Linked DNA regions of Pelobacter seleniigenes DSM 18267. The protein of the gene in region 2 interacts with the protein of the main gene of each other region in a pairwise test. Links are inferred from orthologs where the notes say so. Each region holds a gene or a part of one and is shown on either strand. Other genes may lie near its edges. The genes, in order: ligA and leuS.

Evidence for each region.
Region 1: the proteins of leuS (region 2) and ligA interact in binary tests that used the Escherichia coli proteins (3 or more experiments, as listed by UniProt). The link is inferred for Pelobacter seleniigenes DSM 18267 from one-to-one orthologs.

Annotation. Positions count from the first base shown.
Region 1 is NZ_JOMG01000004.1:105,107-113,876, reverse strand. What follows is about bases 257-3,194. They hold ligA (NAD-dependent DNA ligase LigA), read left to right. Parts: upstream 257-680; coding sequence 681-2,708; downstream 2,709-3,194. Other genes in these bases: N909_RS0117475 (ABC transporter permease subunit), read right to left, coding at 2,998-3,194; N909_RS0117480 (acylphosphatase), read left to right, coding at 2,713-2,991. Also shown: more of N909_RS0117475, read right to left, coding at 3,195-3,819; N909_RS0117470 (ABC transporter permease subunit), read right to left, coding at 3,812-4,753; N909_RS0117465 (ABC transporter ATP-binding protein), read right to left, coding at 4,822-5,964; N909_RS0117460 (polyamine ABC transporter substrate-binding protein), read right to left, coding at 5,971-7,065; N909_RS0117455 (NCS2 family permease), read right to left, coding at 7,276-8,562. UniProt on the Escherichia coli protein: DNA ligase that catalyzes the formation of phosphodiester linkages between 5'-phosphoryl and 3'-hydroxyl groups in double-stranded DNA using NAD as a coenzyme and as the energy source for the reaction.
Region 2 is NZ_JOMG01000004.1:519,266-528,200, reverse strand. The notes cover bases 5,833-8,935. They hold leuS (leucine--tRNA ligase), read right to left. Parts: upstream 8,611-8,935; coding sequence 6,055-8,610; downstream 5,833-6,054. Other genes in these bases: infA (translation initiation factor IF-1), read right to left, coding at 8,785-8,935; lptE (LPS assembly lipoprotein LptE), read right to left, coding at 5,833-6,055. Outside these bases: N909_RS24915 (YceD family protein), read right to left, coding at 82-624; mazG (nucleoside triphosphate pyrophosphohydrolase), read left to right, coding at 856-1,572; N909_RS0119355 (FxsA family protein), read left to right, coding at 1,816-2,208; murein biosynthesis integral membrane protein MurJ, read right to left, coding at 2,456-4,024; rpsT (30S ribosomal protein S20), read left to right, coding at 4,186-4,449; holA (DNA polymerase III subunit delta), read right to left, coding at 4,544-5,545; more of lptE, read right to left, coding at 5,549-5,832.

The DNA.
Region 1 (8,770 bases), 410 kb from region 2 along the record:
CGTCGTCGAATGCGCCTGAACGAGAAGCGGGCTTCTCGTATCGGCGGAGGCAGGGGCTGCGGGATTGGTGGGGCGCTGGGTGAATGGGACAGTATCCGGTACTTGACGAACAACATCATCGGCAACGGATAAAGGCATACCCAAGCCACCTACGCAGAGCTGTCGCATCAACCTTCCCCACAGCTTGTCGCCCCGTCAAAAGGCTTGATTTTGTCAGGGGCTCATGCTGCGCCGATTTGTGCTCCACATAGCAATTCATCGGAGATGCTAACGCTTCCGTTCCCATCCCTGCCCAAATAGCCGAGCCCAGCAATGGCGCAGCGAGTAACCCAACAGGGTTGCTCCTCCAGAGAAATCAAAAGAGTTTTTTTTGCCTCCTTTTATTTTGCGATCAAAAAAAAGGAGGTCGGCTGTCGGGCCGAGACCCGACGGTTTCTATTGTTGATTAGCAAGTCGGTTCGGTCTCGCAACAAAAGCCAAATCCCCCTGAGTCCCCCTTTGCTGGGAAAATGCCAAGACAGGGATGAAACCACCCCCCTCCCCTTTTCACCTGTACCACAACCAATTTTTTAAGGTACATTTCAAGGATCATCCAAACAGCCCCTGATCGTTGCAACAAACCGTACTGCATGCTATAAGCCCTCAACAAATTGAACTTCGGTAACCCAAGGAACAAAGCAATGGCATCAGACACCCCGCTAGATTTTGAAGAAGCGCGCCAGCAGCATCAGCAATTGGCGACCAGCCTGCACCATCATAATTATCAGTATCATGCTCTGGACCGGCCTGAGATCAGCGACGCTGAATATGACCGGCTGATGCAGCAGCTGCTGCAACTTGAGCAGCAGTTCCCACAGCTGGTCACCCCGGAATCACCTTCGCAGCGGGTCGGCAGCACCCCGCTGGAAAGTTTCCCGCCGGCCCGGCATTCCCAACCGATGTTGTCCCTGGAAAACGCCTTCAACACCGCCGACTTGATCGAATTTGATGCCCGGATCAAACGGTTCCTCTCCAGCACCGCCGACATCGAGTATATCTGCGAACCGAAACTGGACGGGGTGGCGGTGGCCCTGACCTATGAGCAGGGCAAACTGGTGCGCGGCGCGACCCGCGGCAACGGTACGGTCGGCGAGGACATCACCCAGAATATCCGTACCATCAATGCGGTGCCCTTGCAATTGCGGGGGGATTTTCCGGAACGCCTCGAAGTCCGCGGCGAGGTCTACATGGAACTTGCCGCCTTCCGCCAGGTTAACGAACAGCGCCGCGAAGAAGGTGAAGCCACTTACGCCAACCCGCGCAACCTGACCGCCGGCAGCCTGCGTCAACTCGATGCCCGGCTGACCGCGGCGCGCCCGTTGACCATGTGCTGCTACGGCTGTGGCGAGATGTCTGGAGCAAGCCCGAAATCCCATATGGAACTGCTCGAAGCACTCAGCCGCTGGGGGCTCAAAGTCAACCTGGATATTGTCCGGGTCGTCCCGGCCATCGCCGGCGTTGCCGCCAGATACCTGGAACTGATGGAGCAGCGCGACGACCTGCCCTATGAAATCGACGGCATGGTGGTCAAGGTCAATGCCATCGAACTGCAACAGGAACTGGGGGAAAAGAGCCGCACACCGCGCTGGGCCATTGCCGGTAAGTTCCCGGCCCGCCAGGAACAGACCGTGGTGGAATCGGTTCGTCTTCAGGTCGGCCGCACCGGCGCTATCACCCCGGTGGCCAATCTGCGGCCGGTCAATGTCAGCGGCGTGACGGTGTCCAGCGCCAGCCTCCACAACTGGGATGAGATCGAACGGCTCGGGGTAATGATCGGCGATACGGTCGTGGTCGAGCGGGCCGGAGATGTCATCCCGGATATTGTCAAGGTCCTGACCGAGCATCGCACCGGCCAGGAACAACCCATCGTCCAGCCGGAGCGCTGCCCGGTCTGCAATTCCCTGGTGGTTCGCGAAGAAGGCGAAGTGGTGCCGCGCTGTCAGGGGGTCGATTGCCCGGCCCAGCTCAAGGAATCCCTCAAGCATTTCTGCTCCCGCGGCGCCATGGACATCGAAGGGCTCGGTGATAAATTTATCGATCAGATGTTGCGCCTGGAACTGGTCAGCAGTCTGGCCGACCTTTACCGGCTGAAGCGGGATGACCTGTTCCAGTTCGAGCGAATGGGCGAGAAATTGGCGGAGAACCTGCTCGGAGCCATTGCCGCAAGCAAGCAGCGGCCATTGGAAAACTTCATTTATGGCCTCGGCATCCGCCATGTCGGCAATCACCTGGCCAAGGTTCTGAGCCGCCGCTATCCCGACCTGGACGCCCTGGCCGAGGCCGACTATGATGAGCTTATTGAGCTGCACGAAATCGGCCCGCAGGTAGCCAAAAGCGTGACCCTGTTTTTTCGCACCGAGAGCAACCGACAGCTACTGGCCGAGCTGAAAAAACTGGGAGTCAAACCGCAAGCGTCCGCCAGCCAGCCCGCCGGAGAATTGTTTAAAGGAAAAACTTTCGTTTTCACCGGGGCACTGGAACGTTTTACCCGCAAGGAAGGGGAACATCTGGTCGAAGCCCAGGGCGGCCGAGCCAGCGGCTCGGTCAGTAAAAAAACCGATTATGTGGTAGCCGGCCCCGGTGCCGGCAGCAAGCTGGCCAAGGCCGAGCAGCTCGGTATCGCCGTACTGAGCGAAGAGGAGTTTTTACAGTTGCTCGAAAAGGAGTGATCGCGTGCCGCAAACAAGGGCGGAGGTTATTATCAGCGGCCGGGTGCAGGGGGTCGGTTTTCGCTACAGCACCTTCCGAGTCGCACAGCGGAACGGTCTGACCGGCTGGTGTCGAAACAATCCCGATCATACCGTAGCGGCCGTTTTTGAAGGTGAGCAGGAGGCCCTGGAAGCTATGCTGGAATGGTGTCGGCGGGGTCCAGCCCTGGCCCGGGTCGACGACGTTCAGGTCCGCTGGGGAGAAGCCACCGGCGAGTTCAGCACTTTTAGTATCGAGCCCTGAAACCGCTCAGCGCGGCAGCCGGCTGCGCTCGTGCCGCCGTTCCTGTCGGTGCAGCACAATCCCGGTCAGCACAATCCCGCTGGTGACCACCAACAGGATCAGACTGGCCAGGGCGTTGATGACCGGACTCACCCCCAGGCGGACGCTGGAATAGACCACCATCGGCAAGGTGGTGGCTCCCGGACCGGAGACAAAACTGGCGATCACCAGGTCATCCAGCGACAGCGTGAACGCCAGCAACCAACCGGCACTGATCGCCGGAGCGATCACCGGCAGGGTAATCAGCAAAAACACCTTCCACGGCCGGGCGCCCAAGTCCATCGCCGCCTCTTCCAAAGCAATATCCATATCGACCAACCGCGACTGCACCACCACCGTCACATAAGCGGCGCTGAAGGTTACATGAGCCAGCAGGATGGTGATCATCCCACGGGTTTCCGGCCAGCCGGTCAGCTGCTGCAGACCGACAAACAACAGCAACGTCGACAGCCCGATGATCACGTCCGGCATCACCAGCGGCGCGCCGACCATGCTGGAGAGGAATCCGCGCCCCCGAAAGCGTCCGAAGCGGGCCAGGGAGAAACCGGCGAACAGTCCCAGAACCACCGCCAGGCTGGCATTGAGGGCAGCAATTTTCAGGCTCAGCCAGGCTGCGGAAAGGATCTGCTCATCGGCAAACAGTTCCCGATACCAGTGCGTTGAAAAACCGCCCCAGACCGTGACCAAACGCGACTTGTTAAAGGAATAAATCACCAGCGAGACGATCGGCCCGTACAGAAAAGCATAACCGAACGCCAGCATGCTGAACAGGAACCAAGGCTTACGCATCGGGAGCTCCCTTCAGGCGTTCGGGCTGATCCTGGGTCCGTCCCTGAACCCGCTGAAAGAGGATCATCGGCACAACCAGCAGCAACAACAGCAATACCGCAATGGCCGAGGCCACCGGCCAATCGCGGTTGGTGAAAAATTCGTTCCAGAGAATCTTGCCGATCATCAGACTGTCCGGACCGCCGAGCAGGTCGGGGATGACGAACTCACCGACGGCCGGAATGAACACCAGCAGGCAGCCGGCAATCACTCCTGGCAAAGAGAGGGGAAAGGTCACGCTCCAGAAACTGCGTAGCGGCCGGCAGCCAAGATCCTCGGCCGCCTCGAGCAAACTTTGATCCAGCTTGATCAGGGTGGCGTAGAGGGGCAACACCATGAACGGCAGGTAGGAATAAACAATCCCCAAATATACGGCAAAATCGCTGTGCAGCAGCGGCAACGGCTGATCGATCACTCCCAGCCAGAGCAGCAGATTGTTGAGCAGGCCGTTATTCTTCAGCAGGCCAATCCAGGCATAGACGCGGATCAAAAAGCTGGTCCAGAACGGCAGAATCACCAGCATCAGCAGGACCAACCGCCAGCGCGCCCTGACCCGGGTAATTCCCAGGGCCATGGGATAACCGACCAGCAGGGTTAAAAATGCGGAAATCCCGGCCACCTTGATGGAATTGACAAAAGCCCGGAAATACAGCGAATCTTCCAGCAAGAGCAGATAGTTGGCGATATTCAGTCGGATCTGCAGCAGGCCGTCGGCCGAGAACTGAACCAAAGCTGAAAACGGTGGCAACGCCAGCAGCGATTCGGCAAAGCTGATCTTGAGGACGAACAGAAACGGGGCCAGGAAAAAGATACTGAACCAGAGGATCGGCACCAGGATGACCAGCGGCCGGCCGTGCAGGCGATGAGCAACCCCCTGCACCCGTCGCCAGCTCATCACCCTGACCAACCACAACCAGAAACGTCCGAACAGGGTCTGCGACAAGAGTGGAGATCGACGACTGCTCATGCGTCCAGGACCACTCCGCTGGACTGATGCCAGGTCAGCTGAACGGGTTGGTCCCAGGTCGGCCCGGGATTCTCACCCCGGTTACGGTTGGTCAGTTGCGCCTGCAGCAGCTGACCGCCGGTGGTGCGGATGTGATAGATGGAGATATCGCCGAGATAGGCAATTTCCGAGACAATACCGGAGATGGTGTTGACCGCGGCCGGAGCGGCAGCCGGCGCCTCAACCATGTGGACCTTCTCCGGCCGCAGCGCCACCGCGACCGGCGCGCCGATATCCATCGGCTTATGATGCTGGATCAGCAGTTCGCAGTCATAGGCATCACTGTAAATGCTCAGGCAATCCTCCTGCACCGCGAGAACCCGCCCCTCAATGACATTGGCGGCACCAACGAACTCGGCGATAAAACGGGTCGCCGGGTATTCGTAAATGTACGCCGGGGTGCCTAACTGGACAATGACCCCGTCGTTCATGACCGCCATCCGCGTTGACATGGTCATCGCCTCTTCCTGATCGTGGGTCACCATGATGAAAGTGATGCCGAGCTTTTCCTGGATGTTCACCAGTTCAAACTGGGTATGCTCACGCAATTTTTTATCCAACGCCCCAAGAGGTTCGTCAAGCAGCAGAATTTTGGGTCGTTTGACCAGCGCCCGGGCCAAAGCCACCCGCTGGCGCTGACCACCGGACAGCTGCTCCGGTCTGCGTCGGGCGTACTCGGTCATTTTGACCAGCTGCAGGGCGTCGTTCACCCGCTCCTGAATTTCCCCTTTCGGCAGTTTTTCCTGGCGCAGGCCGAAGGCGATGTTCCTTTCCACATTCATGTGGGGGAACAACGCATAGGACTGAAACATCATGTTGACCGGACGCTCATAGGGGGGGACATGGGTGATGTCCGTCCCATCGATGAAAATCCGCCCCGCCGTCGGCTGTTCGAATCCGGCCAGCATTCTCAGCAGGGTGGTCTTGCCGCACCCGGACGACCCGAGCAGGGAAAAGAACTCTCCACGATAGATATCGACGCTGACGTTGTCGACGGCGTACGTGTCACCGAACGTCTTGGTCACCCCTTCGATCCTCACCAACGGACTGGCGTTGACATCCTGCCAGGGTTCATAAGCCCTGGAATCCGGCCGGGCCATGTAGGATCAGTACCCGGTCTTGATGCGGGTCCAGGTTCTGGTCTTCAGACGCTGGATCTTGTTGGGCATGGCCGTAGGAACCACCAGCCGGGCCATGACCTCTTCCGGCGGATAGATACTCGGATCATTGCGGATACCTTCGTCAAGCAACGCGGTGGCATCTTTGTTGGGGTTGGCATAGGCGACATAATTACTAATCCCGGCAATCACCTGCGGCTCGAGCAGGTAATTGATAAAGGCGTGGGCTTCCTCCGGATGCGGGGCATCAGCCGGAATGGCCATGACATCGATCCACATGATGGCCCCTTCTCGGGGGATACTGTAAGCGACCTGCACTCCCTGGCCGGCTTCTTCAGCCCGGTCCCTGGCCTGCAAGACATCGCCGGAGTAGCCGTGGGCAACGCAGATGTCGCCGTTGGCCAGATCATTGATATATTGGGAGGAATGAAAGTAACGGATATAGGGGCGGACCTTGTTGATCACTTCGGCTGCCGCGGCAATATCTTCGGCAGAGGTGGAATTGGCATCCTTGCCGAGGTAAAGCAGGGCCGCACCGAGCGCCTCCTGCTCGTCGTCAAGCAGGGAGATGCCACAGTCGGCAAGCTTCGCAGCGTACTGCGGATTGAACAGCAGTTCCCAGGAATTGCGCGGCGCTTGCTCGCCAAGCAACGCTTTCACCTTGGCGACATTATAGCCGATCCCCGTGGTTCCCCACATATATGGGACCAGATGGGCATTGCCCGGATCCATGGCCTGCAGGATTTTCTCCACCATCGGATCAAGATGCTTCAGGTTCGTCAGTTGGCTTTTATCCAAAGTGGCATACAAACCGGCAGCGATGTGCCGGCCGGCAAAAGGGTGCGCCGAAGGGAAGACCACATCATAACCGGTGCGCCCGGCGAACAGTTTGGCTTCCAGAGTCTCATTGGCATCATAGACATCGTAAACAACCTTGATGCCGGTTGCTGCGGTAAAATTGGCAATCGTGTCTTCAGCAACATAATCGGACCAGTTGTAAACATTCACGACCCGATCTTCCGCCAACGCCGGTGTTGCCAGGCAACTGAACCATAGACATCCCCAAACCAATACCCACTTCATGGCAAACCTCCTTGCAACGGACAGACGATATAACGGCGACAGACAACGTCCTGACAGCCGGACAAAAATCAAGTTTCTGTATAATGTGACGCGGGCGAAACTGTCAAACGCAAAAATCCGGGTCGCCGACGCAAAACGGCAAAGCGGCCGGCACACAACCCTGTGGCAAACGATACTGAGCGGCCCGCCGGAGACGACTTCCCCAGACGGCTAATAGATCAGGCTCAAGGCGGAAAAAAAGGCCGCGCCGATCAAAAACGGATCGCACTCCTTCGCTTTGCCGAGGCAGATCTTGATCAACACAAAAGACAGGAAACCGAAAGCCAGTCCCTTGGCGATTGAAAAGCTCAACGGCATCATGACAAAGGTTAAAAAGGCCGGCAGCCCCTCTTCGAAATTGTAAAAATCGATGTCGCGGACCCCGCGCATCATGAAGATACCGACCGCGATCAGAGCCGGTGCCGTGGCAAAGGCAGGGATCGCGACGATCACCGGGGTAAAGAATGCCGCCAGCAAAAACAACAGGGCCGTGACCACTGAAGCCAGGCCGGTCCGTCCGCCGTCGGACACGCCGCTGGCCGACTCGATATAGGTGGTGGTGGTGCTGGTTCCCAGCAGCGCCCCACCGACCGTGGCCAGGGCGTCAGCCTTGAGCATGACCGGCAATTCGACGATATCACCTTTTTCATCAGCCAGCCCGGCTTCCCGACAAACCGCAAGCATGGTCCCCAGGCTGTCGAACAGATCGACAAACATGAAGGCGAAAATATTGGCCCACATGGACAGTTTCAGCGCCCCCATGATATCGAGCTTAAAAGCGATCGGACTGATTGATGGCGGGATCGCCACCAGTCCGGTGGGGACCGGAGAAAAGCCGGTCAGCATCCCGATGACGGCAATAATAAGGATCGCCAGCAGGATGGAACCGCGAATTTTGCGGATCTCGAAAATAGCGATCAGCAGCAGGCCCAACAACCCCAGCAGAACCGGCGGAGTCAACGGCCCCAGCCCGACCAGGGTGGCATCGTTCTTGACAATCAGGCCGAGGTTCTTCATGCCGATAAAAGCGATGAACAGACCGATGCCGATGGAGGTTGCCAGGCGCAGGGACATGGGAATGGCATGAACAATCCGTTCGCGCAGGCCCAGCCAGGTCAGAATCAGGAAAAAGACCCCGGACAGAAACACCACGCCAAGGGCGGTCTGCCAGGGCAGTTTCTGCCCGGCAACCAGCACAAAGGCAAAAAAGGCGTTCAGGCCCATGCCCGGTGCCATCATCAACGGAACATTGGCCCACAAAGCGAGCAGCAGCGTGGCCAATCCGGCGGTCAGACAGGTGACCGTGGTTAGTGCTCCTTGATCCATCCCGGTGGCCGACAAAATGTCGGGATTGACAAAAACAATATAGGCAGCAGTCAGAAAAGTGGTGATTCCCGCGATAACTTCAGTGCGGACACTCGAATGCCGCTCTTTGATTTTGAAAAATTCTTCCAGCATAGCAACCTCCTGGCAGAGCATCGGCCAAATAAGTTTTTGGCTATTATAAATTTCAAAAAAACCGAAACGATAATCATGCGCTATTTCACAGCGCCATGAAAAGAAAAAAATGCCAGATCTGCTATGGAACAGGCCGATAGCTTACCGCTGTTAAATTCGTGCGGGCGGCCAGTGGCACCTCGATGTGCGGTTAGCCCGGGAGCAGGGC
Region 2 (8,935 bases):
GACATCCTGTCCGGCGGTTATATGCCTAGTAGATTCAACAAAGATCTTCTGACGGCCTCGCTGCCGAAAGTTGTATCCCTGTTACTCCTTCAGTTTAATCCCCGCCAACACTGAAAATTTGCTGTTAAACGGTTTTTTGGTACAGCCGCACTGCTTCTGATTAAGATCAGCGCCGCATTCCGGACAGAGTCCTTTGCAGGTTTCCGAGCAAAGCGGACTGATCGGTATCGTCATGACTAATTGATCCTGCAGAGGGTGACGCAGCTCAAGCACCTCATCATGGTACGGAATCATGTCCAGTTCCAAAGCCTCCAGTTCGACCTCCTCCTCCAACTCTTGCTCACGCCCCTCACAAGGGGTAAAGGTCAGCGAGAAGGATTCGGCCAGAGCGCGCTGAAAAGGCTGCAGACAATGTCCGCATTGCATAAGGAGCGAAGCTTCAAACCGCCCATCGACCTCAACGATCTGCCCACTGCGTTGCAATCTCAGAAAAAACCGGATCGGCCCGTCATAGACCGGGCCGCCCTCTTCTGCAACCGCAACCAAATCGGGGAAATCCTCTGCCGAGCAAACATAATCTTGTTCAAGGACTCCGCCCTTGATATCTTTCAACTCCAGACGCACAATCCATCCTCACCAGGGCGAAAGAAACAGTATAAAGAGCGATCAAATCATGTCAAGCTAAAAGGGATGCTCCCAACTGTTCAGAATGGCGCACTTTCTAGCCCATTCATTTTTGTTTTGCAAGGTTTTTTTTATTTTCCCCCAGGAACTGCCGAAGACTGGTAATTTATACCAAGTACGAAACATCACAGCAAAAATGCCATCAACTCTCTTAAAGGATTTGACGAATCAATGTCCAACCCCGCAAACGATATGGAAATAAACCGTCTCATCAACATCATGTCCACGTTGCGCTCTGAAACAGGCTGTCCGTGGGACCGCCAGCAAACTCCGCAGAGCTTAAAAGGATACCTGCTCGAAGAGGCCTACGAGGTCCTCGACGCCATCGACCACCACAACCCAACCGAGGTTTGCGACGAACTTGGCGACCTGCTGCTCCAGGTCGTCTTTCTTGCCCAAATCTATCAGGAGCAAGGCCTGTTCAACTTTGCCGACGTGGCAAAATCCATAGCCGACAAATTGATTCGCCGCCATCCCCATGTCTTCGGCGAGGCCGATCAGGCACACCATGCCGAACGCTGGGAAGCCATCAAACATCAGGAAAGGGAAACCCGCGGTCAGGGGCACAGCCTGGCCGAGCGGCTTCCCAAGACACTGCCGGCCCTGAAAACGGCCCAGAAAATCAGCAAAAAGAGTCCCCTGCCGACGGCAATCTTGCTGCATGAGCAGATTCAGAACAGCTGGGTCAGCTTATCCGGTCAAATGGAGCAAGACGAACCTCGGGACGGTGGAGAATCACCGGCCGCAATCATTGGTCATATTTTGTATCAAACGGTTCAGCTCGCAACAACATTGGGCGTCGACGCAGAGGATGCCCTGCGCCAGAAAAACAATACCCTGATCGCTGCCGCTGACCACAAAAAACAAACCCAAGAAGGTCATCAATAGCAAAGTTCGTGAAAAACAATCGGTTTTGAGCACCGTCCACACCGGCTGTGGAAAACCTGTATAAAAACCTGTTGAAATTATCCGAGAGTTAGTAAAAACTGCATGAGGCACCACGTTGCCTATTTTTTGTTCAATTTTATTTTAGCGTAATTCCAGGCAGTTACAGGAGTCGTCTTTTTCTGAAAACAATGACCTAAAATTTGTACATTTCTTAATTTATGATTTTTTATGAAAGGTGTATACATGTTTATAAAGCTGCTTGGCGTCTTCATTCTGATACCGGCCATCGAACTTTACGTCCTCATTGAAGCCAGTCGGCAGATCGGGGCCGGTGCAACCATCGCCATGATTTTTTTAACCGGAATTGCAGGCGCTTACCTGGCCAGGTCACAGGGTTTCTCTCTGTTACAAAAGATACAAACCGAGCTGAATCAGGGGAGGCTGCCTACCGATGAACTCACCGATGGTGCAATTATCCTGGCCGGCGGATTATTACTGCTCACTCCCGGTTTTTGCACCGACCTGTTCGGTTTTTGCCTATTGGCGCCTTTTACTCGAAAGTTTATTAAAAGATGGCTGATGGACTGGTTTACCAAGAAAATCCAGCGGGGCGAGATCCGTATCAACCGGCTTTGACCGGCTCATGACATGATTCATCCGTGGGTACGGTTGATGGCCGGGGAAAAGCATTTGCAAGGCAACTCAGAATCCGCCAGCCGCAGAAAGACTGTCGCCTTAACTGATCGTCACCTTGCGGACAGCCTCCCCTTAACAGCCGACAGAGGTCTCCTCGCGGGAAGAGGAGGCCCTGACGACCGGGAAGGAGTTGTTGACTTAAGTGCCGCCCCGACGGGCAATCTGCCATGGGACTTATGAAAGGTCATTAGGCGCGTCGCTTTCTGCGCAGAGCCTGCAAGCCGCTTCTGACTTCTTCAATCCTGAACAGGTAGCAACAACCGAAATATACCAATGAGCCGCTAGCGACCGCGGCAGCAAGCACCAGCCCCTTCTGAAGATGGTTCCCTGCCGCCTGCCAATCCGCAAAGCCAAGCGCCTGATCAACAGCGATTGCCATCAGCAGACAGGCCGGAACCACCTTGACCACCGGCAGCCAGAAAGTTTTGTGTAAAAATCCACCGACCCGCCGCTGCAACAGCCAGACCAGCAACAGAGCATTGAATATAGAGGAAATAGTCAGGGCAATGGCCAGGCCGCTGTAGCCGTACCACAGCATCAGCAAGTACCCCGCTACCGCATTGACCAAAAGCGTCCAAAAGGACACGATCACTGGGGTTCGGGTGTCCTGGAGAGCGTAAAATGTCTGTGCGGCAATACGGCTGAAACCGACGAAGAGCAAGCCCGGGGCGTAGCAGACCAATGCCGTCGCAGTATTGGCGACATCGGTCATTGCGAATTCACCGCCGAAAAAAAACAGTGCATAGATCGGTTTAGCACAGAGAATCAGCCCGGTAATCGCCGGCAGAGTAAATAGCGTGACCAGACTCAAAGAAAAAGCCAGGGAGTCCCTCATCCCGGCAACATCCTTTTCGGCAATTTGCCGGCTCATCATGGGCAGCGCTGCCTGGGCCAGGGAAACGATAAATATCCCTTGCGGGAACTCAAACAGCCGCTGTCCGTAATAAAGATAGCTGACACTGCCGTCGGGCAGAAAAGAGGCCAGCAAGCGACTGACGATGATATTGATCTGATAAATGGCGACCCCGAGGATCCCCGGAATCATCAGGGTCATGACTTTTTTCAATTGCGGATCATTCCTGAATCTGAAATCCGGCTTGAGGACGATCTTATAGCGCAGCAACAACGGATATTGCAGCAGCAACTGCAGGACCCCGCCCAGCAAAACGCCGATGGCAAGAGCATAAATCGGCACGCTGAACAGCTGGCGCAGGCTCAATGCCGCCATAATCATCATCAGATTCAAAAACAGTGGCGACAAGGAGGGCAGAAAAAAATGCCCCCGGACATTAAGAATGCCAGTAATCAGAGCCAAAAGGGAAACCAGCCCGATATAAGGAAACATGATGCGATTAAGCCGGTCCGTTAATTCCAGCTTGCCGGGAATTTCGGAAAAACCGTAACCGATCACTTTGGTGATCCAGGGAGAGCCGATAATCCCCAGGGCAACAATGGCAACCATGACCAGCAACAGCAGGGTCATGCAGCGATTGGCGAGCCGCTGGGCCTCCTCCTCGCCTCGCTGGTGCAGAACTTCGGAAAAGGTCGGGACAAAAGCCGCACTCAAAGAGCCTTCGGCAAAAAAGCGCCGTAACAGGTTGGGGATGGTAAAGGCAACAAAAAAAGCATCCGTTGCCAGGCCGGCACCGAACAGGCGTGCCACCAGGACATCCCGCACCAAACCGCCGATGCGGCTGAGCAGGGTCGCCATCGCCATGGTGACGGTCGACCAGCCTATGGTTCTTCGACTTGTCATTATTCTATTTTAATCCTTTTTATACAGAAGATAAGTTCCTGGAGAAGCGTTACTTTTTATTTAAATTAAAAATTTTCTAACTTGACAGGAAGAGATAAGACGCATAATATCGCCGCCACTTGTGACAATATCCCATTTCAACGCGTAAGGAGATTTTTTTCGTGGCAAACCATAAATCGGCAATTAAACGCAATAAGCAGAACCAGATCCGTAACGCCCGCAATACCCATATTCGCTCAACCATGCGGACCCTGGTCAAAAATATCCGGGAAGCTGCTGCGGCTGAGGACAAAGACGCTGCCCAGGCCGCTTTGGCCAAAGCAATTCCCTATATCGACAAAACCGCAGCAAAAGGCGTTATCCATAAAGCGACCGCAAGCCGCAAAATTTCCCGCCTGAGCAAATTGGTCAACAGCCTGGCCTGAACCGGGATGACATAGGGACATTCGGCGCTGTCACCAGGCCGCTGTCCCGCAATGAACGATTGAAAAACAAGGAGATCTCAATCTCCTTGTTTTTTTAGTTCGTCTTTCGTTTGGTCAGCCGCAGGATCAAACTATCCAGTAAAGCATCCGCATCCGCGCCGCTCGATTTCATGGCCAGATCGGTTTCCAGAAACAGTTCAAAAGCGGTCATGAAATCCTGACGGGAAAACCGTTTGGCTTGCTGAATAAGTCCATCGACCACAAAAAAGGGAATCCGGGCAATACTCGCGATCTCTTTCTGGGGACAATCCTGAGCACTAAGCTCCCTGACCTTCCAGAGCTGGCGAAAATGCCTGACCAGCAGCGCCAGGATTCGTAGCGGAGCCTCCCCCGCCCCACCCAGCCGTTTAGCCAGCTCCAGGGCCCCCGCAGTATCTCCACGGCCAACCGCATTGCCAAGATTGAAGATATTCTCAGCGCGCCCCCTGGAGACCACAGCCTGGACATCCTTACTGTCAATCAAGCGCGCCCGCCCAATGTAAGTGATCAATTTATCCAGCTCAGAATGGACTTCCTGCAATCGCTCACCAACGGTCGCACAGAACAGGCTGAGCGCATCGGCCGAGATTTCGATATCCTTCTCATCAAGATAATTTTTCACATGCCGGGGCAGGTCCCTTTCAGAGAGCCCTTTGAATTCAACCAGAACACCGACTTTTTTGAATTGCTGGAAAAATTTCCGCCGACCATCGATTTTTTCGGCAACCAGCAGCAGGCAGGTTTCGGGCACGGGATTACCCAGGTAGTCCATCAGCCGATCCTGTTCAGCAGCAGGCAGCAAATGAGCATCACTGATGGTGACCAGTCTTCGGGCCGCAAAAACAGGGAGGGTTTCGGCGGCATCAAGAACCTGCTCGGCCCGACAGCTTTTCCCTTCGAAGCGATGATCGTTAAAATCATCAACCCCGGTCGGAAAAAGAACCTGGCGCACCCGCTTGGCGGCCTGGTTCACTAAAAAGCTTTCCTCGCCATACAGACAGAGCAGTTCTGGAACTCGTTTTTCACGCAACAGGCGATTGAATTCCTCAACTGTCATAGGCTAGTTACTCAGCAAACGAAAACGCAACTCTTCCGCCAGTCGTTGACAGATTTCTGCAATCGCCTTGGCCTCGGCACTGTCCTGAGCCGCCTTATCACTGGAAACGGAATAGGAGCTTTTCCAGCTGATGCGCTGTTGCCAAAGTTCCTGATTGGACTTGACACGAGTTAACCGGGCATCCACCGTCATGGCAGAATCATATTCGGCGATGTCGTCATGGCTGTCATAGGAGATGGCCTGCCTGGAATATGTGCGGATGGTCAGAGTCAAAATCGCTTCGGCAGCGGCAGAATTAAAAACCTCGGCAATCTGCCTGCTCCGGGCAAATTCATCGGTCACACGACTGATCAGTCTCGTTTCCAGATAAGGTTCGCTGGTCAGGTTATTGATCGGTGCGACATAAATCTTACTGAGCCCGCCGGGCAAGTGTCCTCCTTGCCCGGCAAAATGATAACCGCAGCCGCTGAGCAACAACAGGGTAACAAAAACAAGCGCGAAGGGTCTCATCAAGCGACCACGACGTTGATCAGGCGGCCGGGGACAACAATTATTTTCCGCACCTGTTTGCCTTCGATAAACCGCTGGACATTGGCTTCACTTAGCGCGGCCTGTTCAATAGCGGCCTGCTCGGCATCAATTGCCACAGCCAGCTTGCCACGCACCTTGCCGTTGACCTGAACCACCATGGTCACTTCATCGGCGACCAGCGCCTGGTCATCCCAGCTCGGCCAGCCGGCGGCTTCGATACCATCGGTATGCCCCAACTGCTGCCAAAGCTCCTCACAGATATGCGGAACAAAGGGGTTCAGCAACCGCACCACCGTTTCCAGAGCTTCCCGCATGATCCCGGGATTATTAGCCGTCGACTTGAATGCATAGATGGCATTGACCAGCTCCATCACTGCCGCAATAGCGGTATTGAAATGGAACCGACCGTCGATGTCCTCACTGACCTTTTTAATTGTCTGATGGATTTTGCGCTTTAGTTCGGCCGCTTCACCGGACACCTCGGCGGGCATATCGGCCGCGGCAATCGCTTCGAGGTTGTCGCCGACGGCACGCCAGACCCGGCTGAGGAAACGGGAGCACCCTTCCACCCCCTGCTCATTCCATTCGAGATCCTTCTCCGGGGGAGCCGCAAAAAGTGAAAACAGCCGCGCAGTGTCTGCCCCGTATTGCTCGATCAATTGGTTGGGATCGATGACGTTCTTTTTGGACTTGCTCATCTTTTCGGTGCGGCCGAAGCTCACCGGACGTTCGCAAAGCACACACTTCCCATCCACGACCTGTTCCGGGTACAGCCAGCCGTGCTCGTTGCAGCGTTGGGTTTCCTTGCACACCATCCCCTGGGTTAACAGATTGGTGAAGGGCTCGTCGACATCGATCATCCCGAGGTCACGAAGAATTTTGGTATAGAACCGGGCATAGAGCAAATGCATGACCGCATGCTCAATCCCGCCGATGTACTGGTCGACGGGCAACCAATAATTTGCAGCCGCTTTATCCAGCGGTCCATCCTGATAGTCCGGGCAGGCATAGCGGGCGAAATACCAGGAACTCTCCACGAAGGTATCGAAGGTATCGCTCTCCCGGCGGGCCGGCTGGCCGCATTTCGGGCAGGCTACCTGCATGAATTCCTGATGCTTGGCCAGGGGGGATCCACCCTCTCCGGTTAATTCAACATCCATCGGCAACGTGACCGGCAGATCCTTTTCCGGGACCGGCACGGCACCACAGCTGTCACAATAAATGATCGGGATCGGTGTACCCCAATAGCGCTGCCGGGAGACCCCCCAATCGCGTAACCGATAATTGACGGTTTTACGTCCTTCCCCGCGGGAATCGAGATATTCAGCGATCTTCTCCTTGGCCGCCTCATTGTCGAGGCCATCGAATTGGCCGGAATTGACCAGCACACCGGAGCCGACATAGGCTTCCGGCAACTGCTCGGCAGCTAAGTCTTCGCCTTCCGGCTGAATGACAACCTGCAGGGGCAGACCATATTTCCGGGCAAATTCGAAGTCCCGCTGATCATGGGCCGGAACCGCCATAACCGCACCGGTCCCATAATCCATAAGCACAAAGTTAGCCAAAAAGACCGGGATCTTCTGGCCGGTCAGGGGATTCAAACAGTACGAGCCGGTAAAGACACCTTTCTTTTCCAGATCTCCGCTGATCCGGGCAGTCTTGTCCTGGCCGGCGACTTCTTCCATGAACTGGCTGACCGCTGCGCGTTGTTCTTCGGTCACCAGAGTTTCCGCCAACGGATGCTCCGGCGCCAGACTCATGAAGGTGGCTCCGAAAAGAGTGTCCGGCCGGGTGGTAAAGACCTTGATCTGACAGCTGCTGTCGACGACCGTAAAAACGATCTCACACCCGTAACTCCTGCCGATCCAATTGCGTTGCATGGCCAGCACCCGCTCCGGCCAGCCGGGCAGATTGTCTGCACATTCGAGGAGTTCGTCGGCATAGTCGGTGATCTTGAAAAACCACTGTTCGAGCTCTTTCTGCTCCACCGGGTTGTGGCAGCGCCAGCAGCAGCCATCCTCAACCTGCTCATTGGCCAAGACCGTCTGACAGTCATCACACCAGTTCACCGAGGAGCCTTTTTTATACGCCAGCCCCCTCTCGAACATTTTCAAAAAGACCAGCTGCTCCCAGCGATAATAGTCCGCATCACAGGTCGCAAATTCACGTTTCCAATCATAGGAAAGGCCAATTTTTTTCAGCTGCCGCCGCATGCTGTCGATATTTTCATAGGTCCATTTGGCCGGATGAATGCCGTGTTCGATGGCCGCGTTCTCAGCGGGCATCCCGAAAGCATCCCAGCCCATGGGATGGAGCACATTGAACCCCTGCATCCGTTTGAAACGGGCGGCCACATCACCGATGGCATAGTTTCTGACATGCCCCATATGGATACGGCCTGACGGATACGGAAACATTTCCAGCAGATAGTATTTTTTCTTGCCTGGATCTTCGCCGGCACGAAAAGTTTGCTGTTCCTGCCAAAATGATTGCCATTTGGCCTCGACGTCTTTGGGGTTGTAGTGATTTTCCATAAATCCTCCGTGGCGAGCCTCGCTTTCGCCACTTAAATTCAAAAAATATCTCTGCAGCAGATACACGAAAACCGGCGCAGGCCGGCATCGTATCCAATCAAAATTTTCAGGGGCAAAACAGCTCCCGTTTCCCGGCGTTACGTATTTACCGCCCGGATTCGCAGCCTGGGTCGTTTATTTGGACCGGTAAGTGATACGCCCGCGCGTCAAATCATAAGGAGACAGTTCAACCGTCACCCGGTCACCAGGAAGAATCCGAATATAATACTTCCGCATTTTGCCGGAGATATGAGCAAGAACAACGTGATCATTGTCGAGTTTAACC